Regions from separate parts of the Allobrachymonas sp. genome, predicted to be linked through region 3. Evidence: riboswitches for the same ligand, from Rfam matches in the RefSeq annotation. Region 3 holds a riboswitch; each other region holds the start of a gene.
What was found. Region 3 has a riboswitch for cobalamin ahead of ACE3P9_RS09595 (ribonucleoside-diphosphate reductase subunit alpha). Riboswitches for the same ligand answer to the same signal wherever they lie in the genome.

Region 1 (7,518 bases), on a different contig from region 3:
TCCTGCTTGATCGCCGCGATCGTGCGCGGAATCAGCCCCTCGGGATTGAGCGCCTCCCGCCCCTCCGGGTCCTTGAGCGACGGATCGATGGCAGGGAACAGGTCGATGCACGGAATGCCCAGCTCCACGCACTGCTCGGCCACCCGCAGCAGCAGGTCGATCGACAGCCGCTCCACCCCCGGCATCGACCCCACCGCCTCGCGCCGCTGCGTGCCCTCGTGCACGAACACCGGCAGGATGAAGTCATCGGCACTCACATGGTGCTCGCGCACCATGCGGCGGGTAGCGTCATCCACACGCAGACGGCGCGGACGACCAGCAGGAAAAGCAGCGTAAGGAGTAGTCATGATCCCAGCAACAAAGACAGAACACAAAAGCACCCCCTCCCGTGCGCCCCGCAGGCCCCCGGCCCGCCACCAGCCCACGGAACAGGGCGGAATGGGGGCATTCTATGCCGGTGGGGGGGCGGGGCAGTGTTGCACTTCGGATTGGAGACCGCCCTTCATGCCATGACTGTCTCATATCGGGCCGCAGGCAGAGAGGTTTTGCAGACCTTCCCTAGGCATTTGAGGTGCCGTTCGGCCTAGTGGGGGGAAGCTTTGCCAGTTGAGCTTGCTTAACACCAAGAAGATAAGTTCGGAAAGCCGGATGAACCTCCCATCGTGCACCTTGCATAGAGTTCCAGTTCGCCAACTTGACAAAGTTGGAATCTTCGTGAAAAAGGATGTGGCGAAACCCGCGTGGCTTTGAAGTGTCAGCGACCCGTGGATTTAAAAATCCAGTCTCGTGCAAGAGCCGAAGGATAGAAATGGCATCATCAACAACATCTGGTCGAAGCTGCGCTCCACGTATTTGTAGCGAGGCGATGCTCGGCACCGTGAGAAGGTGCCTGCGAAGCTTTTCAAAGTCAGACTCAAAGTCAAGATCAGCGAATGTGTTGATGATCTCTCGGATGTTCTTGCAATCGAGAGAGAACTCATTTACAACGTCATCTACCCGCTCCGAAGAATAGATTTTCATTGCGTTCTCGGCCTCTCTACTGCCGATCAAGGGCGCGTTTCCTTGTTTGGCTGCATCAACCATGTTCTTGACAAGTTGAATGGCATCCCTTGGGCGCTCACGAGCTGATTTCGATATGAATGAATCCCAAGAGCGTCGCTCGTCACTTGTCGGCAGCGTCATGGTTGTGTCGCTGAAAAAGATGGTGTAAGGGTCTATTTTTGTTTGACCAGCGTCTCTGGCGGCTCGTTCCAATCGTTTTCTGACAATGCTCTGCATAAGCTTGTCATCTGCCAAAAGTGGGATCACCAAGCCACGCATGTGATCAGTCTGATCTCTTTGCCCCTGACTCTCGCTGGTGAGGCGCGTCCAGACGCTCGATCGCAAACTTATTTATAATTGCTCTTACTGCACTGCATTCCCCAGTTAGCCGTCTGACGGCCAACAAAAGTGCCCAAATTCTGTTTAGATGAGCAGGTTGGTCTGGGGCGGCTAACTGATCGGTGTCATCGATAAGCAGGTAGAAAACATTGCTTGATGAAAGCAACTGTGAGTTGATTGCTCTGATCAAATCGTGTGCAGAGTTGGTTCCCGCAAGTTCCTTTGCTAGCTGTGCTCCGTTTATTTTTGAGGCAGGTAAAGACACTGCAGAGATGAGCTGTAGCGACTTTTGAATGAAGTCATCTTCCGCAAGTCCTTGTTGGCGTGCTTCGTTGTGAAGTTTTGCGGCGTCCCCCTTCAGCATGCCCTTCAGTTGCGCGCCAATCTGCGCTCCCATTGTCCGTAGCAACACTTCGTAGTAATAGCGCTTCAATGAGCCGATATCAGGCGATGATGGAATCTCCTTAGAGGAGATATTGTCGGGCCGAATCAGTAGGCATGGCAGTTTTTTTGCTTTAGCCACCTTGTCGATCCACTCGACAACAGCACTTTTCCCGATGCCTTTGTTTCCCACAAGAACTCGCATTCCACCTGGTTCAATTGCGCATAGCTGCGTAAATTGACTCGGCACGATAAATATCTCTCCAAGAAATGACCGGTCGCCTTCTGCGGTGCCAGTTCTGACATACTTTAAAAGGTAGTCAAGTTTGCTCATATTTATTTCCGGCTGGTAGGAAAGAAAAGATGCGATGAGCCACCCCGGGATTCGAGGAGGCCGATTGGTCTAAGTTGATACCTCTGTCGAGGTATTGCTGTTGGCGAGTTGCCTCCAGTAGTTTGCCTCAGCTTCTGCCGGAGGAATGCCTCCGATCGACGTGAGCAGTCGGACGTGGTTGAACCAGTGCACCCACTGCAGGGTGGCCAGTTCCACGGATTCCCTGTTCTTCCAGGGGCACCGGCGGTGAATCACCTCGGCCTTGTACAGACCGTTGATGGTCTCGGCCAGGGCGTTGTCATAGGAGTCCCCCTTGCTGCCCACCGAGGGGCGTATGTCGGCCTCGTCCAGACGTTCGGTGTAGCGGATAGAAACGTATGGACTGCCCCTGTCGGAGTGGTGCGTCAAGGCTGCGCTGAGGGCTGGCGGTCGTACAGGGCCTGCTCCAGGGCGTCGAGCACAAAGTCTGCCTGCATGCTGCGGCTGACCCGCCAGCCCACGATGCGCCGGGCGTACACGTCCACAACGAAAGCCACATACAGCCAGCCCTGCCAGGTCGAGACGTAGGTGAAGTCCGACACCCACAGCTCGTTGGGACGGCTGGCATGGAAGTGCCGATTGACGTGGTCCAGCGGGCACGGCGCCGAGGTGTCCGGAGTGGTGGTGCGCACTCGTGTGCCGCGCCGCGCCCCTTGCAAGCCCATGGCACGCATCAGTCGCTCGACCGTGCAGCGCGCTACCACGATGCCTTCGCGGTTCATCTGCAACCCGCCGACACGAGAGACGTTCACGATCTTGATGCATCAGCACTGTAGCTTGAACTCTGCAGAGTAGGCGCCGCGTTTGGGCTGCAGGGCGGCGATACCGTGCAGACGGTAGTGACTGACCCAGGTCCGAATCTTCTCCTCCGGCACTGACCAGCGCCGGGCAAGCAGCTTTGCGCCGCCTTCTCCAACCAGAAAGCTCTCGACGACCTTGAGCTTGAACCTTGTTTCGTACTTCTCCATGGGGCCCCTCGAAGTTCATCCAACTTCTGGGGGGTAGTTCAAACTCGGTGCGGTTCAATGACCCTGGGGCTGGGTGATCCGGTCCACAGCTGCCGCTCCCCCTCCCCAGCACGCACCTCCGTTCCTATAATGGCGGCACGGGTGCGTGGGTTGCCGGGCTTTGGGTCTGGCGCCTGCGTTAAACGGGAAGCCGGTGACGCCATGCAGCTAGTGGCCATTCCGGCGCAGCCCCCGCTGCTGTAAGCCTGACGACTCCGCCTCACGCCACTGCGTCCTCCGACGCGGGAAGGCGCGGACTAGGAAGAGGGCAAGCCAGAATACCGGCCCGCGACGAGCCAGCACCATTCCCCGGGGGATCTGGGAGTCTGCTGCCGCGCGTTGGCGTGCGCCTCTGTGTTTCCTCTCTGCGGAAACGGCGGGGCGCGGCTGCCGTGCCGGCCTGCCCAGACTTTCCCTGCCCATCTTCCTGTTGCCGTGGTGCGCTCGTGTCTTTCACATCACACGGTTCGACGGGAGGTTTCGAATGCACATCATGGAAGGTTTTCTGCCACTCAAGCACGCGGTGGCATGGACGGCGGCTTCGGCGCCGTTTCTGGCAGCGGGCATCTGGTCGGCGCGCCGCAGTCTGCGCGATCACCCGGAGCGGCGCATGCTGCTGGGGGTGTCGGCGGCGTTTTCCTTTCTGCTCTCGGCCATGAAGCTGCCCTCGGTCACGGGCAGCTGTTCGCATCCCACGGGAGTGGGGCTGGGCGCCCTGCTGTTCGGGCCGCTGGCGATGGTGCCGGTGAGCTTTGTGGTGCTGCTGTTCCAGGCGCTTCTGCTGGCGCATGGGGGGCTGACGACGCTGGGGGCCAATCTGTTCTCGATGGGCATTGCCGGGCCGCTCATGGCGGCGGCGGTGTTCCGCACCGGGCGCGTGCTGCGCCTGCCGCTGAGCGTGAATGTGTTTCTGGCGGCGACGCTCGCTGATCTGGTGACATATGTGGTGACCTCGCTGCAGCTGGCGCTGGCGTTTCCCGATGCGATCAGCGGGGTGGCGGGCTCGATGCTCAAGTTCGGCGGCATCTTTGCCGTGACGCAGATTCCGCTGGCGATCAGCGAGGGGCTGCTGACGGTGCTGGTGGTGCAGGCCATGACGCGCCTGCAGGGCGAGGATCTGCGCGGTCTGCCGCTGTATGCAGGGCAGGAGGTGCGGGCATGAAGCGGCAATTCTGGATCATTGCGGCATGCGTTGTGGTGCTGACTGTGGCGCCGCTCCTGTTCGTGCGCACGCCGGCGCTGGGGCCGGACGGCAAGGCGCAGGCGCTTTTTGGCGGGTCGGACGATGCAGCCCGCGACGCCATCACGGTGATTGCACCGCACTACCGCCCGTGGTTTGCGCCCCTGATGGAGCCCGGGCCCGAAATCGCCTCGATGCTGTTTGCGCTGCAGGCGGCCATTGGGGCGGGGGTGATCGGCTACTGGCTCGGGGCGTCGGTGACGCGCCAGCGCGAACGCGAGCGCCAGCGCCGCGAGCGGGAGGCAGCCGGCCATGCGCCGGAGCAGCCCGCCCATCAGGAGCGTATCTCTGCTGCTGCGGGCCCCGCCGGAGTGGCCCGTGTGGATTGAGCAGGCTGCCTATGCCAATCGCTGGCGCGATGTGACACCGGGGGCCAAGGCCCTGTTTGCGGGCTGTGGCCTGGCGGCGGCCTTTGTCGCGCCGGACTGGAAGGCCGAGCTGCTGCTGGCGGCGCTGCTGGCGGCGGTGACGCTGGGTGGCGCGCGGGTGCCGGCGCGGCTGTATGCGCGGGTGGTGGCACCGGCGGGCAGCTTTGTGGTGCTGTCGTGCGCGACGCTGCTGGTGGCGGTGGCGCCTTCGGCAGGCGGGTGGCCGGAGGTGCACTGGCATGCGGCCGGCTGGCCCGAGGCTGCCCTGACGGGCACGCGGGCCATGGCGGCGCTGGCGGCCATGGTGGGGCTGGTGCTGACCACGCCGCTGAGTGACCTGATCGGGCTGGCGCGCCGGCTGCGGGTGCCCGAGGTGCTGGTCGATGTGATGGTGCTGTGCTACCGCATGGTGTTCGTGTTCATGGAGGCGTGGGACGACGGCGTCACGGCGCAGGCGGCGCGGCTGGGCTATGGGCCTTTCCGGCGCTCGGTGCGGTCGCTGGCGCTGCTGGCGGCCAATCTGGCCGCGCAGATCTGGAGCCGCGCCCTGGCGCTGCAGGCAGCGGCGAGCGCGCGCAATGGCGACGGCCCGCTGGATTTTCTGGCACCCGACTATGCCCATGCCCGGCGCGATCTGCGCGTGGCGGGCTGTGCCGGGGCGGCGCTGCTGGCGGGCATGGTGGCCCTGCGCGGAGGTCTCGCATGACGGCGGCGGAGGGAAATCTGCTGCTGGAGGCGCAGGACGTGTCCTACCGCTATCCCGACGGGAGCGCCGGGCTCGATGGCTGCACCCTGGCCATTGCCTCCGGCACGCGCAATGCGCTGCTGGGTGCCAACGGCGCGGGCAAGACCACGCTGCTGCAGCACTGCAATGGCCTGCTGCGGCCGGCGTCGGGGGAGGTGCGCGTGCACGGCACGCCGCTCGACTATGGCCGCCGGGGGCTGCATGCGCTGCGGCGCGAGGTGGGCATGGTGTTCCAGAATCCGGATCGCCAGCTGTTCTCGGCCTCGGTCATCGAGGATGTGTCGTTCGGGCCGCTCAATCTGGGGCTCGACGAACCCACCGTGCGCGCCCGGGTGGCCGAGGCGCTGGAGGCCGTGGGCATGACGGCGCTGGCGCGCAAGCCGGTGCACCAGCTCAGCTTCGGGCAGAAGAAGCGGGTGTGCATTGCCGGCGTGCTGGCCATGCGGCCCCGGCTGCTGCTGCTCGATGAGCCCATGGCCGGGCTCGATGCCGGCATGCAGCAGGAGCTCGCGGCGCTGCTCGACGGGCTGGTGGCGGACGGCATGACGGTGCTGCTCTCGACCCACGACGTGGATTTTGCCTATGGCTGGGCCGACGCGATCCACCTGCTGCGGGCAGGGCGCTGCGTGGCCTCGGTGCCGGCGGCGGAGCTGCCGCACCATGCCGAGGCCCTGCAGGCCGCAGGCCAGCCGCTGCCCCAGGCAGCGCAGTGGCAGGCGGCGCTGGCGAGGCGGGGGCTGCTGCCGGCGGCACCGTCGGTGCGCAGCATGGCGGCCCTGCTCGGGGTGGTGCAGGCACTGCCCGATGCATTCTTTCTTCATTCTCAACCACAAGGAGGCCCGGCATGATGGATGCCGCGCAAGCGCAAGTCTGGTTCGTGGGGGCCGGTCCCGGAGACCCCGAACTGCTCACCGTCAAGGGACGCGGTCTGCTGGAGCGGGCCGGTGCCGTGCTCTATGCCGGGTCGCTGGTGGACCAGGCGGCCACCCGCTACACCCCCCCGGGCTGCGAGATTCGCGATTCCAAGGACATGACGCTGGAGGAGATGACCGACTGGCTCATCACCCGCGCCCGCCAGCACGACACGGTGGTGCGGCTGCAGACCGGCGATCCGGGACTGTACGGCGCGCTCATCGAGATGACGCGCCCGCTCGATGCGGCGGGGGTGGCCTGGGCCGTGGTGCCGGGGGTGTCCTCGGCCATGGCCTCGATGGCGGCGGCGGGCGAGTCCATGACCCTGCCGGAGGTGACGCAGACCGTGATTCTCACCCGCGTGGAGGGGCGCACGCCCATGCCCGAGGGCGAGGACCTGGCCGCGCTGGCCGCACACCACACCACGCTGTGCCTGTTCCTGTCGATCACGCTGCTGCACAAGGTCGAAGCCGGCCTGCGCGCGGCCGGCTGGGCAGATGACAGCCCCATGCTGGTGGTGCACAAGGCGAGCTGGCCCGGGCAGGAAAAGGTCGTGCGCGGCACGCTGGCCGACATCCGGCAGCGCTGCCGCGAGGCGGGCATCGTGAGCCAGGCCATGATCGTGGCGAGTCCCACTCTGGGCGCGAGCCAGTGGGAGACGCTGGCCCGCTCCAAGCTCTACGATCCGGGCTTCACGCACCGCTTCCGGCGCGCGAGCACGCCGGCATCCCCGGCTCCGGCCGCTGCGGGGCACGACGCGCCCCCTGCCGAGTCCGCACCTGCAATTTCTGCGGCATCCTCTGCCGCTTCTGTTCCGCCCACGGAACATTCCGGAACCTGACTCCATGCAAGACACTCTTCTCCTGGTCGGTCACGGCTCGCGCGCTGCGGGCGGCAACGACGAAATCGAACAGTTCGCGGCCCGCTGGCGCGAGCGGCATCCGGGCTGGCACATCGAGGTCGGCTTCATCGAGTTTGCCGATGTGCTGCTCGACGAGGGGCTGGACCGCGCCGCGCGCGCAGCCCGTGCCGGCACCGGCCGCGTGCTGGTGCTGCCGCTCATCCTGAACGCGGCCGGGCACGTCAAGGGCGACATTCCACGCGCCATCGAG
Region 2 (7,518 bases), on a different contig from region 3:
GCGCGCCACCAGCGCACGCCCCCGCTCGGGTCGCACCACAGCCTCGGCCACCACCATGGTCTGGATGGCCACTTCGTGCAGCGAATTCGCCAGCGGCACTTCCACGACGCGCACACCGAGCTGGCGCAGCATCTGGGCCGTGTAGCGTGTGGTGTACCGGCCCACCAGCACCAGATCGGGCCGCAGCCGCAGGATGCTCTCCGCATCGCCGCGCACGCCGGGAATGCCGCGGGCACGCTCGGCCAGCATGGACATGCGCGGGTCATGGGCCAGCTCGCTCACCGCCACCACCTGATGGCGATCGGCGAGCTGCAGCACCAGCTGATCGGCGCACAGATTGAGCGATACGATGCGCTGCGGCCGGGCTGCAGCCGGCGCCGCAGAAGAGGAGGCAGATTTCCCCTGCAAACTGGCCTGCGGCCCGGGGACCACAGGCGCAGCCGCGTCACGGCATCCGGCCAGTGCAGCTGCCAGCATGAGCACCGCCGGCAGGCACCGCCCCCTGCGCCCCATGGAGCGCACCGCTCCTGCCACCCTGCCGAGTCGCCCTGGCCTGCGCATCGTCCGCCCTGCCTTACAGGAAGTCCCAGCGATAGGTCAGCTTGACCTCGCGCCCCGGCATGGGGTAGCCCGGCACCACCTGGTAGGCGCGGTTGAACAGGTTGTCCACCGCCACCCGCACCGTCTGGTGGGCTGCCAGCTTCCAGCTCATGCTGGCATCCCACAGGGTATATCCACCCTGCTGGCCCAGCGTGCTCGTCCAGTCCGCCCAGTAGGCGGTCTTGAGCGTGCGGCCGACATACCGGGCTCCCAGATGGGCTCCCACATTGCCCCAGTGGCCATCGAGCGAGGCCCGCAGCGTCTGGCGCGGCACGTATTTCAGATCCGTCCAGCCCGAGCCGTTGTTCTGCTCCGCGCGGAAGCTGTAGCTGTAGCCCACCCCCAGATCCAGCGCCGGGGTGATGCGCCAGCGGCCACTCAGCTCCATGCCCTGCATCCGGGCTCTGTCGGCATTGGTCCACGAGGACACATTGCCCGGCAGCGTCACCGCCACGATCTTGTCGTGCACGCGCGTGTCGTGCAGGGTCACATCCGCGTTCCAGTTGTCTTGCTCTGCCGAGAGGCCGATGTCGGCGCTGACGCTGCTCTCCGGCTTGAGCGCCGGATTGCCCTGGTAGTCCATGCCGTAGCTCGAATACTTGCCCGCAAGTTTCCAGGCGCTCGGAGCCGCATAGCCCCGGCCGATGGTCGCATGCAGCGCCAGTACAGGCGTGAGGGCATGGCGGATGCCGGCACTCGGGCTGAACTGGTGGAAGTTGCGGCTCTGCGAGGCGTTGTCCGGGAAATAATCCGTATCCAGGGTGGACAAGCGGAAATGGTCGTATCGCCCCCCCACATAGGCCGATGTGCGTCCGTCGTTGAAGCGGACGTTCTGCTGGGCATAGAGCGCAGCGTTTTCCTGCCGGCTGTCTGGCTGGTAGACCGACGGGGAACCATACCAGTAGCTCACCGAGCGCGCCTTCTGTACCTGATAGTCGAACCCATAGACCAGCTCCGCACCGGGGTGCCACTGCCATTCGTCCTTGAGCTGCACCCCATGCCAGTCCAGTGCAGACTGGAACGAGGGAGTCCTGGAGCCATCGGTGGCCACGTCGTCCATGGACGTATGTTCCTCGCCCCTGTAGCCCGTGATGCTGAGGGCATGGTTGCCCATATCCCCCCTGAGCACGGCGCTGTAGAGCCGATGGGTCATGTCCTTGACCGTCGGCGTGCCCGAATAGCCAGGCAACGCTCCGGGATTCTCCACATCGTTGCCCTTGAACAGATCCGCGCGCACGTCGAGCTGCCACTGCGGCGCCAGCCTGAAGCCCAGTCGCAGGTCATGGTGGTAGGTGTCATAGCCGCTCGGATGCGCCATTCCTCCCGGGTAGCTGTAATCCCCCTGACGGTGCCATCCGCCGAAATAGTCGAAATTGAGCCAGGGTGTCAGTGCACCGCCAATGTCTCCCTGCACCTCGCGCTGGCCCATAGTGCCGGCAGACACCTCCACACCACCCTGCAGCGCACCCGTGCGGCGCACCGGAATCAGGTTGATCACGCCTGCCATGGCCTGCGAACCATAAAGGGACGACGCAGGCCCCTGCAGCACCTCGATGCGGGACACGCCAGCGGTGGGCATCATGCTCAGCTCGTTGACGATGGCCGGAATGCCATCCTGCAGCACCAGCGTCTGCAGCGATTCGCCCACCATCGGGCTATAGGGCGCGAATCCGCGCATGCCCACGGCCGAGGACAGCCCCGGATACTGCTTGATGTCCACGCTCGTGGTCTTGCCCAGCAGATCGGCCAGCTCCGCATGGGGCGTCGCCTCGATCTGTCTGCGCGTCACCACCTCGATGCGCTGGGGCGTGTCCTTCACGGACATTTCGGCACGCGAGCCGGTGATCACCACGTTGTACTCCGGGGCATCGCCCCCGTCGGCGGAATCGCGCGGTGCCTCCCCTGCCGATGCCTGTGCCGCCGCAGTGCCCGAAGTCTGCGCCACGGCAGCCGCCACCGGACTGAGGCAGAACAGCAGCCCTGCCAGCCGGAACATAGAAATGGAATGTGTCATTGTCGATACGGTGTATGACCGCATTGCACGCATCCGGAAAAACACGCCAGCCGGAGTGCCCCGCACTGCCTTGCCTTGCACCCCCATGCCGGCCCGCGCGCTTCCTGAACTGAAACGCACGGACACCCTCTGCACGGACGTGCATGGCTTCATGCCATGCCGCACCCCGAAGACGGACTCCCGGTCTGCTCCCCGCAAACGGTCAAGATACTGGCTGCCGCACCCTGAAGCGGCAGCACGCTGCATGCCAGGCCGGTATCCGGACTCGTGAGTCTTGACGTTTCGCCTTCCCATCCGATGTCGATCCAAGAGAACCGCATTGCACGGACTCCACGACCCAGACAGTGGCTGCCGCGCGGCATGAAACATGTCGCACAGCATGAAACGCCCACACTCACCCACCGTTGCGGGGGCAGTCCGGGCATGGCGCCTTGCAGGCGCGCACCCGGTTCCCGTTCAACCCTTGCGGGGCGCCTGGCATTCTCTCGTTCCTGCCCCGCCTCACAGCGGTGAGGGTTCGGTACAGGAACTTTCCATTGTATCGGCGATGCGCTCCCATCCCTCTCCAAGTGCATGGAAACGACAACCTTCGTCATGCAATGCACGGGCAATGCGCGGATAATCTCCTGCATGAGCATCATCATCCATACCCCTGAAGAAATCGAGGAAATGCGCAAGGCATGCCGCTTTGCGGGCGAACTGCTGGACTTTCTCGGTCCCCATGTCGTTCCCGGCATCACCACCAACGAGCTGGACCGCCTCTGCGAGGAATACACCACCAGCCACGGTGCCGTCTCCGCGCCCCTCAACTACGCGCCTCCCGGCCACCGCCCCTATCCCAAGTCGATGTGCACCTCGGTCAACCACCAGGTCTGTCACGGCATTCCCAACGACAAGCCGCTCAAGAAGGGCGACATCGTGAACATCGACGTCACTCCCCGCCTCAACGGCTGGCATGGCGATTCGAGCCGCATGTACATCGTGGGCGGTGAGGATGCCGCGCCCCCCTACGTCAGCCGGCTGTGCCGCGTCACCTACGAATCCATGTGGAAGGGCATTCTCGAAGTCAGGCCCGGAGCCCATCTGGGAGACGTGGGCCACGCCATCCAGAAATACGTCGAGAGCCACGGCTACAGCGTGGTACGCGAATTCTGTGGACACGGAGTGGGCCGCGACTTCCACACCGATCCGCAGGTGCTGCACTACGGCCGGCCAGGCACCATGGAGGAACTGGTTCCAGGCATGATCTTCACCATCGAGCCCATGGTCAATGCAGGCCGCCGCGAGATCAAGGAAGGTCCCGATGGCTGGGCCATCGTCACCAAGGACCGATCCCTCTCGGCCCAATGGGAACATGCCGTGGTCGTCACGCCCACGGGCTATGAGGTGCTCACCCTGTCGCCCGGCATGCCCGCGCTGCCCGACTTTGTGCACGCCACTGCGACCTGATGCCCATTCCCGGTGCTCGGCCGGCAGACGCTGCGGCCTTGTCCGGGGAGGCAGTGCCCTGGTGCGCTTCTTGCTTGCCACGGAGTTGCACCTCTCCGGAGTGCCTGGTCAACCTGCCGGTGCCACTCCTTTCCGGTCCTCCGAGAAATCTGCCTTTTCCCCTTTCCCATGAGCACTCCGTCTCCCTTCTCCGCCCCTGCCCCGCTCACGCGCCAGGACTACCAGGCCGCCAAGCAGGCCCTGCTCGCGCCGCTGGCCGATGAATCCGGCAGCGTGCGCGCCATGCGCAGCATCATGGGCATCCTGCACCGGCTGGCGCAACTCACCGATCACTCGCTCACGGCCCTGTGGCAGCAGCATGGGCTCGACCGCGAACGGGTTGCGCTGGCGGCAGTGGGTGGCTTCGGCAGAGGCGAGCTGTACCCCTACTCGGACGTCGATGTGCTCATCCTCCTGCCCATGCCCATGCAGGAAGCGGGGGCCGACCTGCGCCAGCGCATCGAGGCTTTCGTGGGCAGCTGCTGGGACATGGGCCTCGAAATCGGCTCCAGCGTGCGTTCGGTGCAGGAATGCGTGGCCGAAGCCGAAAAGGACATCACCGTCCAGACCGCCCTGCTCGAACGCCGCCTCATCACAGGCCCCGCCGACCTCTACGACGCGCTGAGCGCCGCCTATGACAGTGCCATGCACCCCTACGGGTTCTATCTGGCCAAGACGCTCGAGATGCGTCAGCGCCACGGCAAGTACGAGAACACGCCCTACTCGCTCGAACCCAACTGCAAGGAATCTCCCGGTGGCCTGCGCGACCTGCAGGTCGTGCTCTGGGTAGCCAAGGCAGCCGGCTACGGAGACTCCTGGAGCGCGCTCATGCGCAGCGGGCTCATGACACCCTATGAAGCACGCCATGTGCGGCGCAGCTACGTCATGCTGAGCCTCGTCCGCACCCGCCTCCACATGGTCGCGCGCCGCCGCGAGGACCGTCTCATCTTCGATCTGCAGGACCCCGTCGCCAAGCTCTTCGGCTATGCGCTGGAAACCCCCTCCTCCCGAGCCGGCAAGACCAGTCCGCTGCGCCCCAGCGAAGCGCTGATGAAGCACTACTACTGGACCGCCAAGGCCGTCACCCAGCTCACCCAGATCCTGCTGCTCAACATTGCCGAGCGGCTGCAGGCCAGCGGCCACACGCGCGAGGACGATCCCGCACCGGTCACCGAAGCCATGAAGCGCCTGCAGGACAGCGCCAGAGCCCAGCAGGCCAGGGCCGCCATCCAGGCCGAGGAATCGGGCAACTCCGCCCTGGCCCTGCAGGAAACCGTCAACCCGGTCGCCAGCACGGCCGTGACGGACATCGACTACGAACAGCAGACCCAGGAACCCCGGCACCTGCCCTCCATCAACGAGCGCTTCCTCGACAACAACGGCCTGCTCGAAGTCGCCACCGACGACCTGTATTTCCGTGAACCGCACGCCATCCTGGAAACCTTCATCCTGGCCCAGCGGGAAATCGGCATCAGCGGTCTGTCTGCCCGCACCCTGCGTGCGCTCTACAACGCCCGGGTGATCATGGACAGTGCCTTCCGGCGCGATCCGGTCCACCATCGCCAGTTCATGGAGATCCTGCAGGCCCCTTCGGGCGTCACCCATGCCCTGCGCCTGATGAACCAGACCTCCGTGCTGGGCCGCTACCTCTGGGTGTTCCGCAAGATCGTGGGCCAGATGCAGCACGACCTGTTCCACGTCTACACGGTCGACCAGCACATTCTCATGGTCGTGCGCAACGTGCGGCGCTTCTTCATCCCCGAGCACGCGCACGAATACCCTTTCTGCTCCCAGCTCGCCGCCGGCTGGGATGCCCCCTGGATCCTCTCCACCGCAGCCCTGTTCCACGACATCGCCAAGGGCCGCGGAGGCGACCACTCCCAGCTCGGCGAGCAGGAAGTGCGCAAGTTCGCCAAGATCCATGGCATCTCCCAGGAAGACACCGACCTGATCGCCTTTCTGGTGCGCCAGCACCTGACCATGAGCATGGTGGCCCAGAAGCAGGACATCAGCGACCCCGATGTCATCACCGCCTTTGCGAAGACCGTGGGCAACGAACGCTACCTCACCGCCCTCTACCTGCTCACCGTGGCCGACATCCGCGGCACCAGCCCCAAGGTCTGGAACGGCTGGAAGGGCAAGCTGCTCGAAGACCTCTACAAGGCCACGCTGCGCGTGCTCGGTGGCCACGTGCCCGATCTGGATGCGCTGGTGGAAGCACGCAAGCGCGATGCCCAGGTCGAACTGGCGCGCTACTCGATGCCCTTCGAAGGCCACCTCAAGCTCTGGAACGCCCTGGACGTGAGCTATTTCATGCGGCACGACGCCAACGAAATCGCATGGCACACGCGTCACATCGCCCGCCATGCCGGGCAGGGCAGAACCATCGTTCGCGCCCGGCTCTCGCCGCACGGCGAGGGACTGCAGGTGCTGGTCTACACCCCCGACCAGCCCGAGCTGTTCGCCCGCATCTGCGGCTACTTCGACAGCGCCTCGTTCAGCATCCTGGATGCCAAGGTCCACACCACCACCGACGGCTACGCACTCGATACCTTCCAGGTGGTCACCTCCATCATGCCCGAGCACTACCGCGAATTCATGACCATGGTCGAAAGCTCGCTCACCCACGTCCTTGAGCATCCGGGCGCCCTGCCCGAACCTTCGCATGGCCGACTCTCGCGCCGGGCCAAGAGTTTCCCCATGACGCCGACGGTCCAGTTCACCCCGGATGAAAAGGTCGAGCACTGGCTCATCACCATCAACGCCAGCGACCGCATGGGACTGCTTTACCGCATCACCCGCGTGCTGGCGCACGACCATATCCACCTGCAGCTCGCGCACATCTCCACCATGGGCGACCGGGTGGAGGACACCTTCCTCGTCAAGGGCAAGGGCCTGTCATCCGGCCCGGTGCAGGCCCGGCTCGAATCGGACCTGCTCGACGCCATCTCGGCCGCATGAAGGGAGGCGGAGGCTGCGCTCTCTTCGTGAAGCCTCCGCCAAAAACAAAGGCTCCCTGCCCAAAAGGGCACAGGGAGCCTGAGAAGGGCAGCCTGCGGGCGCTGCCTGTGACCTGCTGCGGCACATCCCCGCCTCGGAATGCACAGACAGACGGCGCACCAGCTGCGCCGCAGCCAGGATCAGACCTTGACCGTCGCCATGTAGCTGTCGAAGCGGAACTGCGAGAAGCGGTTCCAGAGGATCTGGTCGCGCTGGAATTCACGCATCGACTGGTGGATCTTCTTGAACTCGGGCGACTTGGCTTCGTGCTCGGCGAACACCTCCATCGAGGCCTTGAACCCGGCGTCCATCACTTCCTTGGAGAAAGGCTTGAGCTGGGTGCCGGCAGCCACCAGACGCTTGAGGGCGCCGGGGTTGCGCGCGTTGTACTTGGCTGTGGTCTCGGCAGCAGCCAC
Region 3 (7,518 bases):
CATCGGTGCGGCGCATCACGCCGACCTTGTAGGCCGCAATGTCCTGTTCTTGCGGCGAGGCCTGGGTCTTGGAGATGTTGAGCCATTTCTCCATGAACTTCAGCGGGTTGTGCGCGGGCAGCGTGTAGCGCTCGGTGCTCAGGCCCAGTAACTGGTAGACATCCTTGGCGCAGTACAGCGTCCAGGCACCCAGGCGGTCGGCGTTCATGCCCACGAGTTCGCGGCCGTCGGAGAACAGGTAGTCGATCCAGCGCAGCTCGCTCTCGATGACTTCCTCGATCATTTTTTCGATGCGCTCACGGCATTGCGCAAAGGCGGCCTGGCCGCGTTCGGTGGTAAGCTCGTTTTTCAGCACGGCGCGGTCGAGTTCGACGTGGATTTCCAGCTCGTCCTGCGCGATCTTCTGGATCGCCTTGCCGATGGGCTGGAACAGTCCGGTGTCGCAGATGGCGAAGGTCACGGCGAAGCTCGCCATGAACTGGATGCGCTCCATGCACAGCAGTGCGACGATGGTCATGAACACCGCGTTGTAGGTGTCTTGATCGTTGGGCAACAGGCCGACGGCGTACCGGTGCGAGGCCAAATAGCCTTCGCCGAAAGCGCGCCCCACTTCCTCCAGCCGCTCGTGCGCTTCCTGCACGCGCAGGATTTCGCCCAAGATGACGCTGGGGTCGTCGAAAGAGTTGCGCACGATCTCAGAGTAGGTCGCGGCGTGCACCACCTCGTTGTCGGAAATGCGCTGCCAAGCCGCCCACAGTTCGCTGGAGGTGATGAAGGGCGCCAGCACCGGGGCGATGGCGCGGGAGGTCACTGAATCGGCCTCCCACTGCCAGGCCAGGGTCTTGATCATCATGTCGTAGGTGGCACGCGAACAGGACTTGAAGTCGGCGTTGCACGAGGAGTAGTCGAACTCGTTCTCGTCCCAGTCCAGCGATTTCTGCGCCTTGTAGATCTTCCAGATCTCGGGGTAGTGGCGGTTGACGGTATCGAACAGGCCCGGGCGCTGACCGAGCAACAGTTGGGGCTTCTGGTAGTCGGTCTTGTCGTAGTTGAAGACGGTCTCAAGCATGGTGGGGCTCCTGGGGCTCAGAGGGTGCAGGCTTCGCACTCGCTGTCGCTGTCCTCAGCATCAGCGGCCGTGGACGCCGTCGGCTCGGTGGCGCTGGCATGAGGCAGGTCGGCCACGGCCTGCATGCCGTTGGATGTCTTCTGGTTCATGTAGTACTTGGACTTCAGGCCCAGCTTGACGCGGTAGAGGTAGTCCTCGATCAGCTCGCTCGATGCAATGGACGCGTCGCCGATCACGCGGCGGTAGAAGTCGGCCGAGATGCCCTGGTCGGTCCACTTCTGCATGATGGCGTACATCTCGGTCATGTCCTTGGTCGGGATGTCCCAGGCGCTCTGGTACTGGTCGGCCAGGGTGTCGCCATCGGGTGCGGCCCAGTAGTTCACGCGCTGGTTGTCGGTCTTGATCAGCGTGAGCTCGCGCACCGGGTACAGGCCGTTGGTGGTGCCCGAGGCATTGGCCGAGGTTTCGGTGGGCATGTGCGCCACCAGCACGGAATTGCGGATACCACCATTGGCCACGATGTCGCGGCGCAGGGCTTCCCAGTCGTAGCGCAGGCCGAAGGGCGCGATCTTGTCCACGTGCGGGCTGCAGGTGTCGAGCGGCAGCCAGCCTTCGGGCCAGCGGGTCTTGTGCATCCAGGGGGCGTTGCCCAGTTCCTTGCCCAGCTTCAGGCTGGCGCGCAGCAGGTGGTAGTAGTGGCGTTCCGCCACGTCGTGCAGGAACTGCTTGCCGGCCTGGTCGGTGTAGCGCTTGCCGTTCCTGGCCATCAGGTGCGCCAGGCCGAGAATGCCCACGCCCGCGTTCAGGCGCTTGCGCGAGGTCACGCCCACCTGCGGCAGCTCGTAGTGCGCCAGGTGGATGCACTTGTCGATCATCAGCAGCGCGTAGTAGGCCACCTCGGCGTACTGCTCCTCGCTCTCGATGTTGGAGACGACGATGCCGGCCAGGTTGCAGGTGGCCACCTCGGGCGAGCTGCGGCGCACGATGGCTTCGACGGGCTGCTCGTCGAGCACGTCACCCGGCTGGAGGTCGGTGGGCCAGACCGGGCCACGCTGGGTGGGCACCTGGGCCTTGCCCGGAATCTCGCGGCGCGTGCCATCGATGAACTGCACCTCGACGCTGGAGATGTCGTCCTCGGCGTACAGCTCGGTGATGTGGTTGTAGGCCTCGGTCGGCAGGGCGATCTCGGCGCACAGGTTGGACGAATAGATCCGGTCCTTGAACGGCGTGTGCCGGTTCATCTCGCTGATGTTGTGCTCGTAGACACGGCCGGTCTCGTTCCACTCGTTGCTGGCCGTGATGAGCAGCTCGCGCGCGCTGACCCAGGTCTTGGGGAAGTTCTCGTCCGCCGCATGGCGTTCATAGAGGGCTTCGAAACGCGCCTCGTCGCCGCTGTACAGGGCGTCGTAGAGCTCGGGCGCGGTGAAGCAGTTGAACAGGAAGATGTCTTCGTTACGCGCCACCTTGCGCGCGAAGAAGCGGTTGCCGCCCCAAGAATAGTCCATACCGCGGATCTTCTTGTCCTCGGTGGACATGGGGTTCTTCAGCCGCAGCAGCGTGTCCACCTCGGGGTCGAAGATCGGGAAATAGGTGGTGCAGGCGCCGCCACGGCCGTTCTGCAGGTTGGACTTGACCTCGGCCACCAGCGCGCGAAAGTACGGCAGCTTGCCCTGGTGGCGGATCACGCCGCCGCGCACCGGGTCGTTGACCGAGCGCGTGCCCATGTGCGCACCAATGCCCGCGCTCATGTAGGTCATGGTGTTGGCAATGTGGTTGCCCACGGCGATCGAGCGTGCGTTGTCGCCCGTGGTGTACAGGCAGCAACTGGCGTAGCCGCGCAGCGGTGTGCCCAGGTTGACGTGGTTGGGCGTGGGCGCGTTGATGCGGTTCTTGGACAGGTGTTCGTAGAAGCGCTGCACATCGCGCATGCGGCGCTCGCGCGGCTGGTCCACCGCCAGCGCCATGGCCATGCGCATGTAGATGAACTGCGGAGACTCGTAGTACAGGCCCTGCACCCGGTCGGCGATGGCGTACTTGGTCAGGTGGGTGTGCAGTTGGTAGTGCGCGTACTCGAAGTCGCGCTCGTGGTCGATCCACTCCTGGATCACTGCGTACTCGGACGCGGAGTACGCCAGCACCTCCATCAGGCCCAGTTGCTGCAGCTTGCGGTGCAGCTCCAGCACCGTGGGTCGGGCGTTGCGGTAAAGGTCCTTGCGGATCAGCGTGGCGTACAGGCGCCCGGCCATGCGGTTGTAAGACCAGGAGTCGAAGTTCAGACAGGTGCGGATGAGCTGCTGCTGCAGTTCACGAGACGTGGCCGTGGTAGACATGGCCGAGACGGCTTCGAGCACGGCCGACGGCCAGTCCACCGCGTCGCCCAGGGTCTGGGCCGCCCACTGGCCCCACTGGTTGAGTTTGAAGGGCGTGAAAGGCTCTGAGTGGCCGTCGCGCTTGATGATGGTTTCCAGCATGAGCGTGTGTCCCATGTGCGCAGCTGCCAGGACCGGAAACTCCCGCAGCGCTGACTGATACACCTGCTCCCTCGCACAGGGCCATGCAGTGGGCTCACACGACGAACGCTCGCAACCGGACACAACGCCCGGTCTGCAGCGTGCTCTTCCCGCGAAAGCACTCACTTGCACCTGGGGCCATCGCTCTACGGAGGATTGGCGCCAGGTGTGTCGGCAGGTCTTCGGACTTCGCAGACACGGTCCTGAACTCTCAGGCCCACCTACTCCGCTCCACTTCCCAGGCCATGAAGACCCAGTGTCATTCGAGCGCTTCGTTTCTGCTTACCGCTGCGGGGCAGTTCCGGACTTGCACCGGATTCCCTCTTGCGATTTACCCTATCAGGGCAAATACCGACAAACACAATATACAGTGTTTTTTGCACCTACCAGACACTACCTATAGTGTTTCGGCGTGTTTTGACCCAGAGCAAACTGGGCAGACAAAATCACTTCCAGGCTCGCTGCGCAGACACACAGGCGGTCATCCTTACTCCGCCCCGTAGGGGGAAAACCGGCTGCGGTTCTCGTCCACGTCCAGCGGCTTGCCGATGAACGGGAACGCCCGCTGCGGGCAGCGCTCGCGTTCACACACCTTGCAACCCATGCCGATGGGCGTGGCCAGGTCGGGGTCGCTCAGGTCCAGACCCTTGGCGTAGACCAGTCGCGGCGCGTGCCGAATGTCGCAGCCCAGGCCGATGGAGAAAGTCTTGCGCGGGGAGCCGTAGCCGTGCCGGCCGCGCGAGACCGAACGCGCAATCCACAGGTAGGTGCGCCCGTCGGGCATGCGGGCAAGCTGCGGCAGGATGCGGTCGGGCTGGCCGAAGGCCTCGTAGACGTTCCACAGCGGACAGGTGCCGCCTGTACGGCTGAAGTGGAAATGCGTAGCCGACTGTCGCTTGGAGATGTTGCCCGCGCGATCCACCCGCACGAAGAAGAAAGGGACGCCAGGAGCCCCCAAGCGCTGCAGGGTACTCAGGCGGTGGCAGACAGTCTCGAAACCCACGCCGAAGCGCTGTCCCAGCAGGTCGATGTCGTAGCGCATCGATTCGGCCGCCTGCAAAAACTCACCATAAGGCAATACCAGCGCACCCGCAAAGTAGTTGGCCAGGCCGATGCGCGCCAGCCGATGCGCGGCGGCGTCGGTGTCGAACGGTGGCACGGCGATCAGCGCATCGAGGGCGTCGCCGGCCTCGATCAAGGCCAGTTGCGTGGCCAGCTGAAAGGCCTGCTGGCCGGGCTCAAGCGCCTCGGACAGGTACAGGGTCTTGCGGCCCGCGTCGTAGCGGCGCTTGAGCTCCTGCACATCGTCGGAATGCACTACACGCACGCCGTGCTGACGCTTGAGCCGCTGCACCAGCCAGCCGACCAGGTGCGCCCCTCGCCCCCCGGCCTCGGTTGCCAGTGCTTCGGCCGCCCGGTCCAGTCCATCAAAGTGGTTCTGGTGCGCAAAGAAGAAGTCCCGCACCAGTTCGAACGGCATGGCGCGGGGAACGACCATTTCCGAGCGGTCGTCGCCCACCTGCAAGGCCATGGTCTCGACGCGCTCGGCGATTTCCAGGTTCTTCTGATGCAGTCTGACCAGTGCCCGGGCCACGGCCGGCATCTGCACGGCCAGCTCCCGCAGTTCCGGCAGCGTCACCGGCTCCGGCGCATCCACCAGTGCCTCCTGCAGCGCCGCAACCAGACGGGCCTCCTGGTCCTCGGAAAACTCCTGAACATCGACGCCCAGGGCACGGCTGATCTTGAGCAGCACCGCCACGGTCAGTGGACGCTGATTCTGCTCCAACTGGTTCAAGTAACTGGGCGAGAGACCCAGGGCTTGGGCCATCGCGATTTGCGACATGCCACGTTCGGCACGCAGCCGCCGAAGCCGCACCCCCATGAAAGTCTTGCGTGTCATTCAGGTCGCTCTCGAAAATTCGCAATATTTGCAAAAACAGCCAAAACATTCGCATTCATTGGCTATTTCAGTCCTGTACAGCAGCTTATCACGAAGCGAAGATTGCAAATATTCAACCATCAAACAAGGACATAGAATGAAGTGGACACAGCACCTGAACGCCGACCCGATGCACCAGGACATCGCTGCGAGCGCGCCTTCGGGCGCCGATGGGGTCCGGCTTGATCAGCTCACACTGACCGAGCTGGTGCTACCCGAACAGTCGAACCACTACGGCACCCTGTTCGGCCCGAACGGTCTGGCTTTGTTGGGCAAGGCCGCCTATCTGGCGGCGACCCGATACACGCGCCAGGCCGTGGTGATGGCAGGCGCCACACGCATCGAGTTCCTGCGCCCGGTGCCTGTGGGCGCCATTCTCAAGATCCATGCGCAGATCGTGCGGGTGGGCAAGACCTCGATGACCGCGCGCATCAGCGCGAACTTCGACACAGCCCCCGGCACCCGGGCAGAAGGTGTGCTGCGTGGCGATTTCGAGATGGTCACGGTGGACGAACACGGTCGCCCTGTGGCCGTCAGCGCACCGCATCTGAACCCCGAGCAACTGACCGAACAGACCCTGGCCGCTGCGCGCGGCTGATTCACCGCCTTCTCCACACATCCCTTTTCACAGGACCCACCATGAGCGAGACAAACACCCCCTTCAAACCCAAAAAATCGGTGGCCCTGTCGGGCGTGACCGCCGGCAACACCGCGCTGTGCACCGTCGGCCGCAGCGGCAACGACCTGCACTACCGCGGCTACGACATCCTGGACATCGCCGAGGTCTGCGAGTTCGAAGAGATTGCCCACCTGCTGGTACATGGCAAGCTTCCTACCCGCGCCGAACTGCGCGCCTACAAGGCCAAGCTCAAGGCGATGCGAGGCCTGCCCGCCAGCGTGAAGGATGCGCTGGAGAAGCTGCCCGCCAGCGCGCACCCGATGGACGTGATGCGCACCGGCGTCTCGGCGCTGGGTTGCGTGCTGCCCGAGAAGGACGACCACAACCTGGCCGGCGCACGCGACATTGCCGACCGGCTGATGGCCAGTCTGGGCTCCATGCTGCTGTACTGGTACCACTGGAGCACGCAGGGCAAGCGCATCAACGTGGAGACCGACGACGACTCCATCGGCGGCCACTTCCTGCACCTGCTGCACGGCGAAAAGCCATCGGACACCTGGGTGCGCGCCATGCACACCTCACTCAACCTGTACGCCGAACACGAGTTCAACGCCAGCACCTTCACCGCGCGCGTGATCGCCGGCACCGGTAGCGACATGTATTCCAGCATCGCCGGCGCCATCGGCGCGCTGCGCGGCCCCAAGCACGGTGGCGCCAACGAGGTGGCCTTCGAAATCCAGAAGCGCTACGACAGTCCGAATGAGGCCGAGGCCGACATCCGACGTCGCGTGGACGCCAAGGAGGTCGTGATCGGCTTCGGCCACCCGGTCTACACCGTCAGCGACCCGCGCAACGTGGTCATCAAGGGTGTAGCCAAGAAGCTGTCCGACGAGGCGGGCAGCACCAAGATGTACGACATCGCCGAACGGCTGGAATCGGTGATGTGGGAGGTCAAGAAAATGTCCCCCAACCTCGACTGGTTCAGCGCCGTCAGCTACCACATGATGGGCGTGCCCACCGCCATGTTCACGCCGCTGTTCGTGATCGCCCGCACCAGCGGCTGGGCGGCCCACGTGGCCGAGCAGCGCATCGACAACAAGATCATCCGCCCCTCGGCCCACTACACGGGGCCGGAAGACCAGAAGTTCGTGCCCATCGAAGAGCGTCAGTGAAACTTGAGCCCGGCAGCACGTCTGCGGCCGGCACGCCCGCCCACGAACAAGACACCTATGAATCCCCGACATCGAAAGAACCTGCCCGGCACCGCGCTGGACTACTACGACGCTCGCGAAGCCGTCAACGCCCTGCAACCCAGTGCCTGGGACGGCCTGCCCTACACCGCCCGCGTGCACGCGGAAAACCTGGTGCGGCGCGCCGACCC
Region 4 (7,518 bases), on a different contig from region 3:
ACAAATCAAATCATCGCAGCGGCTGCAAAGGGACGCCGCACCACGGCGGCGCCCATTCCCTGCGGCTCCGGCTGCAGCAGGTGGCGCGCCGGGCAAGGGCCGGATTGTGCCCCAGTTGGCCGGGCCAGACCTGACATCTGGCTTGCGGCGCATCCCTGATGCGGGCTGCTGCCGGCTCAGTCTGCCTCTGGTCCTCCGCGGGTATCGTGCCCTTCCAGGAAGAGCGCAGACTCGCCCCAGCGATTCTCGTACACCACGTCGGACAGCGGCATGCGCCGCGCCCAACGCTCACGCTGCAGCATGGGCTCCTCGTAGAACGCGGGCACCGGGCCGATGCACAGCAGGGCCAGGGGCGTAGCGCCTTCGGGCAAGCCCAGGAGCTCCGCCATGTCGACCGGGTCGAAGATCGACACCCAGCCCACGCCCAGCCCCTCGGCCCGCGCGGCCAGCCACAGATTCTCCAGCGCACAGCCGACCGAGGCAATGTCCATGTAGGGCATGGTCCGGCGTCCAAACACGTGCCGCTCGCGCCCGTCCATGAGACACACCGCCAGCAGCTCGGCTGCCTCCCGCAGCCCCTCGACCTTCAGCCGCATGAAATCCGCCTGCCGTTCACCGAGCGCTGCCGCCGTGGCAAGCCGCTCGCGCTCCACACAGGCATGAAGCCGCTCGCGCAGGGCCGCATCGGTGATGCGCATGAAGCGCCACGGCTGCATGAACCCCACGCTCGGCCCCCAGTGCGCCGCCTTGAGCAGACGCTCCAGCACCTCGGGCGCCACCTGGGCGCCGGAGACAAAGTGCCGCATGTCGCGCCGCTCGACGATCGCCCGGTACAGCCCCGCCCGCTCGGCCCGGCTGTAGCGCACCTCGTCGCCAGACTGGTCTGGCGCTTCCCCTTGCCGGAATTGGCTTTGTTCCACGACTCAGTCCTCGATGCCGCGCTGGGCAGGAATGCCTGCCTCGAAGGCATGCTTGATCTGGCGCATTTCCGTGACCGTATCGGCCAGCGCCACGATCTCGTCCGGGCAGCGACGCCCCGTCAGGCACACATGCACATGGCGCGGACGGGTCCGCAGCGTCTCCAGCACATCCTGCAGATCGAGCCAGCCGTACACCAGCGGATAGGTGATCTCGTCGCACACCACCAGGAAATGCTCCCCTCCCAGAATCGCCGCCTTGGCCCGTTGCCAGCCGTCGCGCGCGAGCTGTGCCGACTTCTCCAGATCCTGGCTCTTCCAGCTGAAGCCATCCCCCAGCCCCTCGACCGGCACGCCGAGCTGCTCGAACATGCGGTGCTCCCCGAAGCGGGCACTCGGCACCTTCATGAACTGGTAAATGATGACTTTCTTGCCGCGTCCCGTGGCCCGCAGCGCCAGCCCGAAGGCGGCCGTGCTCTTGCCCTTGCCGTCGCCGGTATGGACGATCACGATGCCGCGCCGTTCACCCTCGGGCTTGTCATAGGGCTTCTCGGTGGGGGGTTGCTCGATCTGCATGTGCTGCACTCCTCAAAAAACATCCAAAAAATGTCGCGGGCTCTGCCTGCCTGTGCCGACACGCGCCCGCAGTCTCTGCATGGGTCCCGTGGCGCTCAGGGCCCTGTGGGCGCCTTGAGCACCAGCGGCAATCCTGCCGCCATCAGGGTCACATGGCTGCACGCAACGGCCACGCGCTGGTTGAGCCGCCCCAGTGCGTCCACGAAGGCACGTACCTCCGCGCCCAGCGGAATCACTCCGAGACCGATCTCGTTGCTCACCACATAGACCGGCCCCGGGCAGGCGGCCACCGCACGCACCAGATCGTCCTCTGCCGCGCGCATGTCCTGTGCTGTCTCCTCACCCCCTTCGCCGCCACGCAGGCGTGCGGCATCCGGTGCCTCGCTGAGCTGCTGGGTGAGCCACAGGGTCAGGCAGTCCAGCACGATCGCCGTATCGGCCGCACCATGCGTCCGCAGCAGGGCCGGGACATCCAGCGGCCGCCCGTCCTCGCCTGCCTGCAGCGTCGCCATGCCCGGCACCCGCCGGGCCCGATCCTGCTGATGCCGCGCAATGCGCCGGCGCATTTCCTCGTCCCAGGGCATCGCGGTGGCCAGATACAGAGCGCGATGGCCCGGACCACGCGCCAGCCAGGCAGCCGCAAGGGTTTCTGCCCGGGCCGTCTTGCCGGACTTCTGCCCTCCCAGAATCAGCTCGTGGTGCACCGGATTCATGCCCCAGTCTCCACATGGTCAGGCAGGAACAGCGCTGCTGCCGCCTGCGGACTGCTGGCAAACCAGGGGTGAAAATAACTCGCCCGCACATTGCCCTGCGGCCCTGTCCGGTAGAACGCCTCGCCAGCCTTGCTGCGACTCGTCACGCGCGGACTGACCGTGCGGGCCGCTTCGGGCTCCGGCGTGTCCAGGGTCGAATAGTGAAAGGTATGCCCCCGCAGCGGCGGCGCATCGCACCCGGGCACCGCCAGCGCCTGGGGCCCCAGCCCCTGAAGCCGTCCATGCATGCGCACCGTCCCGGGCAGCACACCCCACAGTGGCACGGCAGCTTCCGGTTCCGCACCCGCTGGAACCAGACCCTCGGCAAGCGCCATCATGCCGCCACATTCGGCCCACACCGGCCGCCCCGACTGCACATGGCATCGAATGCTCTCGCGCATGCCGGTCTGGGCCTGCAGCGCCTCCAGATGCAGCTCCGGATAACCGCCCGGCAGCCACAGCGCATCGCACGCCGGCAGCGCCACATCCTCCAGGGGAGAAAAAAACACCAGCTCGGCACCCAGCGCCTGCAGGGTACGCACATTGGCCTCGTACAGGAAGCAGAACGCCGCATCCCGGGCCACTGCGATGCGCACGCCCTCCAGGCTGCGCAGCTCCGCGTGCAGCCAGGCGTCCAGAGGCGATGCGCCCTCTTCTGTGCAGCGCAAGCCCACTGGGCTCTCCAGGGCCTCTGGCTCCGCAGGCTCCAGCGCCGACGGGAACTCCGTCATCCAGCGACTCGGCACAGACTGCCCCTCATCGGCCACCAGCGGCATGTCCGCGAGTGCATCGGCAGCCAGGTCGAGCCGTGCCAGGGCATCGGCCATCTCGGGAGCCAGCATCAGCCCCAGATGCCGCTCGGGCAGAGAAAAATCGGCGTTGCGCATGATCGCGCCCATCCAATCGCGTGGCTCCCGGAGCCCTCGGCGCAGCATGTCGGCATGGCCACTGCTTGCCACCCGGTTCGCCACCACACCCGCCCAGCGCACCCCTTCGCGGTAATGCGCCAGTCCATGTGCCAGGGCCCCGAACGTGCCCGCCATGGCATGGGCATCGATCACCGCCAGCACCGGCAGGCCCAGCCGCACCGCCAGATCCGCACTGCTCGGCTCGCCATCGTAGAGACCCATGACGCCCTCGATGAGAATCAGGTCATTGCAGGCAGCCGCCTCGCGGAGCATGCTTCGGCACGCCACCTCGCCCACCATCCACAGATCGAGCTGATACACCGGCTGGCCGCTTGCGAGCGCATGCCAGCCCGGATCAATGAAATCAGGGCCGCACTTGAACACCTGTACCCGCAGGCCACGCCGCGTCCACCAGCGTGCCAGCGCCGCCACGAGCGTGGTCTTGCCCTGCCCCGAGGCCGCAGCACCTACCAGCAGGGCCGGACACGCCACCGTGCCCGCCTGCGCAGAGGATTTCGCCATGATTCGCACATATCCATCCTGCAGCCACACCCATCGCACATGGGCATGCCGCCTCCCACGCCACCAGCCACCCCGCCGGCGCGTGCGCACGAACACCCTCCCTGCCGGGGCTTGGGTGTCCTCCCATGCTGGCCGGTCTCCGGGCTGACGGCGAGCCGACGGCACCTTCCCGGGCGAGTGGGCGCTCTCCCAGTGGCATGTGGCCGTGGCTGCAGATCGCGCTCCCGAAGGCATGCGATCCGCACCGTTTTACCGTTGCGGGGGCAGCGCAGGCCGGGACAACGCGCACACCCGCTCTTCGGTGGCGTTCTCCTCCTGCTTCCCGTTTCACCCACGAACCCGTCTGCATGACCGATTCTCGGAATGCCTGCCGACATCGTCTGCTGCGACAGACACCACGCGCGCGATGCGCATGCTTCTACGGGCAGAGCGCCGGCCCGGGGAGATGCATTTCTCTCCAGATTCCTGTGGGCACCAGCAAATCGGCATTCTAGCCTGCCCATCACGGCCCCTGCTCCCTCCCCTGCGGATCAGGGCGCATGGACTACAATGACAGGCATTCAGAGGCCCTCTCCTTCAGCCTGCGGCGGCATGCGCAGGCTGCCTCTTCGCCGCCATGACATCTCCGCACACATCCCCTCTTCTCGATCAGGTTGCCGACCGTGTCGAGCAGCTGCTCACGCGCCATCATGCGCTGCAGCAGGCGCACGACCTCCTGCAGCAACAGGTCATCGAACTTGGACAGGAACGCGATTCGCTCAAGTCCCGGCTGGCAGCTGCACGCGCGCGCATCGACTCCCTCCTCGACCGCATCCCTGTGGATGCCTCCCCCATGCACGCGCCCGTCCTCCCGCCGACGGCCTGGGGAACCCCCGACTCGGTGGATGCGCCGCTCCCCTCCCCCACCGACTCGGCAGCCCCATCCGAGTCCGCCAAGGAACGCCCCGATGAAACAGCTTGAAGTGCACATCATGGGACTGGCCTACATGCTGGGCTGCCCCGATGGCTCCGAGAGCCTGATGCTCGAAGCCGTCCAGAAAGTCGATACCGCCATGTGCCGCATCCGCGATGCCGGCAAGATTCGGGCCCGTGACCGCATTGCCGTGCTGGCCGCGCTCAACGTCGCCTATGACCTCCTCGAACGTGAACAGCTCGCCGCCCGGGAAGCCGCACAGGCCGCAGCAGCCAGTGCCGAAGAAACAGAGTCCACGACTCTCTCTGATAGCGTCCCCACCAGCGAGGCCCCAGCCACGCATCCACGCCTGCAGCACCTGCTCGGGGAAATGGAGACCGTGCTCGGCGCCCCTCCCACAGAGCCCGCCGCCGAGGCACTGCCTTCTTCCTCCGGCACCGACTGACCCCTGCATGCCCCCAGCGATGGCTGGCACACAAATTACATGTTCCGCGTGTCTCCAAGGCCGCAACCTTGCCCTACAATGGGGGCGTCTGCACCGGTTCCGGCTTTATAGTTCCTTGAACCAATGCTCTTTGAGCTCGGGCTTGGTATATTGCCCGGCCAGCGTGACCATCTCGCGTAGATGGACCCATGGCCAGTGCTGCCCTCGCCCCCCTGAACCCTCGGTTCAGGATGCGGTCGGTTCCCGTGCAGACACCTCATTCCTCACACCGCTCGCGGTGTTTTTTTACGCCCATCGTTCTGCGGCGCCATGGCGGTGTGCCGCCTCTTGCCATGATTCTCGAACCCCTCACCATCGTTGAACTGGCCGGTCTCGGCCTCATGGGAGGCTTCATGGCTGGGCTCCTGGGCATCGGCGGCGGCATGGTGCTCGTGCCCTTCATCAGCTGGATCATCGTCGCCCACGGTGTGGAGCAGGGTCTGGCCGTCAAGATGGCCATCGCCACGTCCATGGCCACCATCTTCTTCACCTCGATGTCGAGCGTGCGCGCCCATCACCGCCGCGGCATGGTGCGCTGGGATCTGGTCAAGGGCATCGCGCCCGGCATCATGATCGGTGCACTCATCGTCAGCATCGGCATCTTCTCGCTGCTCAAGGGCGCCTGGCTCTCCCTCATGTTCGGCGTGCTGGTCACCGTCGCTGCCCTGCAGATGCTGCTCGACCGCAAGCCAAAGCCCACCCGCCAGATGCCTGGCCCCGGAGGCCAGGCTGCTGCGGGCGGCATGATCGGTTTTCTCTCCGGCCTGCTCGGGGCTGGTGGCGGCTTCATCAGCGTGCCGTTCATGACCTGGTGCAACGTGCCCATCCACAACGCAGTAGCCACCAGCGCTGCACTCGGCTTTCCCATTGCAGTCTTCAACGTGGTGGGATACATCGTCAGTGGCTGGCAGGTGGCCGGGCGCCCCCCCTACTCGCTGGGTTATGTCTGGATTCCGGCCGTGCTGGCCGTCGCCAGCTGCAGCGTGCTCATGGCTCCGGTGGGGGCACGCACGGCCCATGCGCTGCCCGTCAAGGCCCTCAAGCGCATCTTTGCCTGCCTGCTCATCGTGCTCGCGGCCAGCATGACCCGCGAAGGGCTGCGCACGCTCGGGATACAGATCTGACGTCCGAACCGCAGCACGTGGCGCTCTACACCGAGGCGCTCCATGCCCTCGCGCCCGCAGCCTCGGACTGGCGCGATGCAGAAGATCCGGTTTGCGCCACTAGAGTGCCGGAGTGGCACACCACGGGGCCTGCTGATGCATGAGCCCCATCCACAGCGCGACCCCCGCAGTGACTGCCAGCGCCAGCCCCGCCAGCCGGATGCCCCACTGGCCCTGCGTGCCACCAAGGTGAGGCACCCGCAGCAGCAGCCAGGGCCCTGCCATCAGCGACACGCTGGTTCCCAGCACAAACAGCACCATCACGGCAGCCCCCTGCCAGACCTCGCCGGTCAGGGCTGCCACCATGAGCGCCGAATACAGCAAGCCACAGGGCAGCAGGGCCCACATCATGCCGATCAGCACGGGCCCTGCCAGCCCACGACGCTGCTGAAGCCGCTTGAGACGCTCCCACACCCTGCGTGCGGAGCGATCCAGCCACAGCGGTTGTCTGCCCTGCACCAGCAGAACCAGCCCCAGCAGCAGGGCTGCCACGTGCAGCATGCTCCAGAACGGACGCAGGGCTGCACTGTGCACGGTCATCCATCCCAGCCCCTGCATCGAGGCGGCCGCGACTGCGCCCAGCGCGCCATAGCCGATCACCCTTCCCACCTGGAACAGGCCCATGGCCAGCGTCTGGCGTCCACGAACCGGCCCAGCCGCATGACCGATCCCGGCGCAGGCCGCACCGCACATGGCAATGCAGTGGGGCCCTCCGGCCAGCCCCATCAGAAATGCCGTGGCGGCAAGCGAGAGCTGCATCGACACGCCGTCAGATGATCTTGGAAAACCGCGTGCGCGACAGATTGGCCTGCAGGTACTTGTCGAACACCATGGCCACCCCGCGAACGAAATACCAGCCCTGATCCGTCACCTGCAGACGCTGTGCATCCACCTCGACCATCCCTTCTCCCTGCAGCCGTTTCAGATCTTCCAGCTCGCGGGCGAAATACTGACGGAAATCGATCATGTATGCGAGATTGATGGTTTCGTACTCCACCTCTCCCTGACACATGATGGCCATGATCACCGTGCGGCGGATCAGGTCGTCGCGCGTCAGCGCCAGCCCGCGCACCACGGGGAAATGCCCACGATCCAGACAGTCGTAGTACTCCTCCAGTGTCTTGGCATTCTGGCTGTAGGTCGAACCGATGCGCCCGATGGCCGACACCCCCAGCCCGATGAGGTCGCAGTCAGGCTGCGTGCTGTAGCCCTGGAAATTGCGATGCAGGCTGCCCTGACGCTTGGACACTGCAAGCGCGTCATCCGGCAGGGCAAAGTGATCC

Region 1: linked by a shared signal. The riboswitch ahead of ACE3P9_RS04615 (energy-coupling factor ABC transporter permease) and the one ahead of ACE3P9_RS09595 (ribonucleoside-diphosphate reductase subunit alpha) in region 3 are both predicted to bind cobalamin.
Region 2: linked by a shared signal. The riboswitch ahead of ACE3P9_RS00365 (TonB-dependent receptor plug domain-containing protein) and the one ahead of ACE3P9_RS09595 (ribonucleoside-diphosphate reductase subunit alpha) in region 3 are both predicted to bind cobalamin.
Region 4: linked by a shared signal. The riboswitch ahead of ACE3P9_RS05325 (cobyrinate a,c-diamide synthase) and the one ahead of ACE3P9_RS09595 (ribonucleoside-diphosphate reductase subunit alpha) in region 3 are both predicted to bind cobalamin.

The regions. Positions count from the first base shown of each region.
Region 1 is NZ_JAYRLV010000003.1:159,113-166,630, reverse strand. It holds gene hemB (porphobilinogen synthase) at 1-347, opposite strand, end outside; gene ACE3P9_RS04635 (P-loop ATPase, Sll1717 family) at 559-1,386, opposite strand; gene ACE3P9_RS04630 (P-loop ATPase, Sll1717 family) at 1,325-2,095, opposite strand; partial or broken gene ACE3P9_RS04625 (IS3 family transposase) at 2,165-2,859, opposite strand; gene ACE3P9_RS04620 (helix-turn-helix domain-containing protein) at 2,899-3,102, opposite strand; cobalamin riboswitch at 3,225-3,446, shown strand; gene ACE3P9_RS04615 (energy-coupling factor ABC transporter permease) at 3,635-4,303, shown strand; gene ACE3P9_RS04610 (energy-coupling factor ABC transporter substrate-binding protein) at 4,300-4,710, shown strand; gene ACE3P9_RS04605 (energy-coupling factor transporter transmembrane protein EcfT) at 4,700-5,455, shown strand; gene ACE3P9_RS04600 (energy-coupling factor ABC transporter ATP-binding protein) at 5,452-6,342, shown strand; gene cobM (precorrin-4 C(11)-methyltransferase) at 6,339-7,247, shown strand; gene ACE3P9_RS04590 (CbiX/SirB N-terminal domain-containing protein) at 7,252-7,518, shown strand, end outside.
Region 2 is NZ_JAYRLV010000001.1:80,215-87,732, forward strand. It holds gene ACE3P9_RS00360 (ABC transporter substrate-binding protein) at 1-477, opposite strand, end outside; gene ACE3P9_RS00365 (TonB-dependent receptor plug domain-containing protein) at 575-2,614, opposite strand; cobalamin riboswitch at 2,847-3,107, opposite strand; gene map (type I methionyl aminopeptidase) at 3,245-4,063, shown strand; gene glnD ([protein-PII] uridylyltransferase) at 4,232-7,063, shown strand; gene ACE3P9_RS00380 (TRAP transporter substrate-binding protein) at 7,243-7,518, opposite strand, start outside.
Region 3 is NZ_JAYRLV010000012.1:50,561-58,078, reverse strand. It holds gene ACE3P9_RS09600 (ribonucleotide-diphosphate reductase subunit beta) at 1-1,069, opposite strand, end outside; gene ACE3P9_RS09595 (ribonucleoside-diphosphate reductase subunit alpha) at 1,087-3,555, opposite strand; cobalamin riboswitch at 3,735-3,950, opposite strand; gene ACE3P9_RS09590 (short-chain fatty acyl-CoA regulator family protein) at 4,067-5,479, opposite strand; gene ACE3P9_RS09585 (acyl-CoA thioesterase) at 5,616-6,116, shown strand; gene prpC (2-methylcitrate synthase) at 6,158-7,309, shown strand; gene acnD (Fe/S-dependent 2-methylisocitrate dehydratase AcnD) at 7,367-7,518, shown strand, end outside.
Region 4 is NZ_JAYRLV010000004.1:103,527-111,044, reverse strand. It holds gene bluB (5,6-dimethylbenzimidazole synthase) at 177-920, opposite strand; gene cobO (cob(I)yrinic acid a,c-diamide adenosyltransferase) at 924-1,493, opposite strand; gene ACE3P9_RS05330 (bifunctional adenosylcobinamide kinase/adenosylcobinamide-phosphate guanylyltransferase) at 1,589-2,206, opposite strand; gene ACE3P9_RS05325 (cobyrinate a,c-diamide synthase) at 2,203-3,675, opposite strand; cobalamin riboswitch at 3,788-4,046, opposite strand; gene ACE3P9_RS05320 (cell division protein ZapB) at 4,292-4,636, shown strand; gene ACE3P9_RS05315 (cell division protein ZapA) at 4,623-5,033, shown strand; gene ACE3P9_RS05310 (sulfite exporter TauE/SafE family protein) at 5,366-6,196, shown strand; gene ACE3P9_RS05305 (sulfite exporter TauE/SafE family protein) at 6,296-6,994, opposite strand; gene hemN (oxygen-independent coproporphyrinogen III oxidase) at 7,005-7,518, opposite strand, start outside.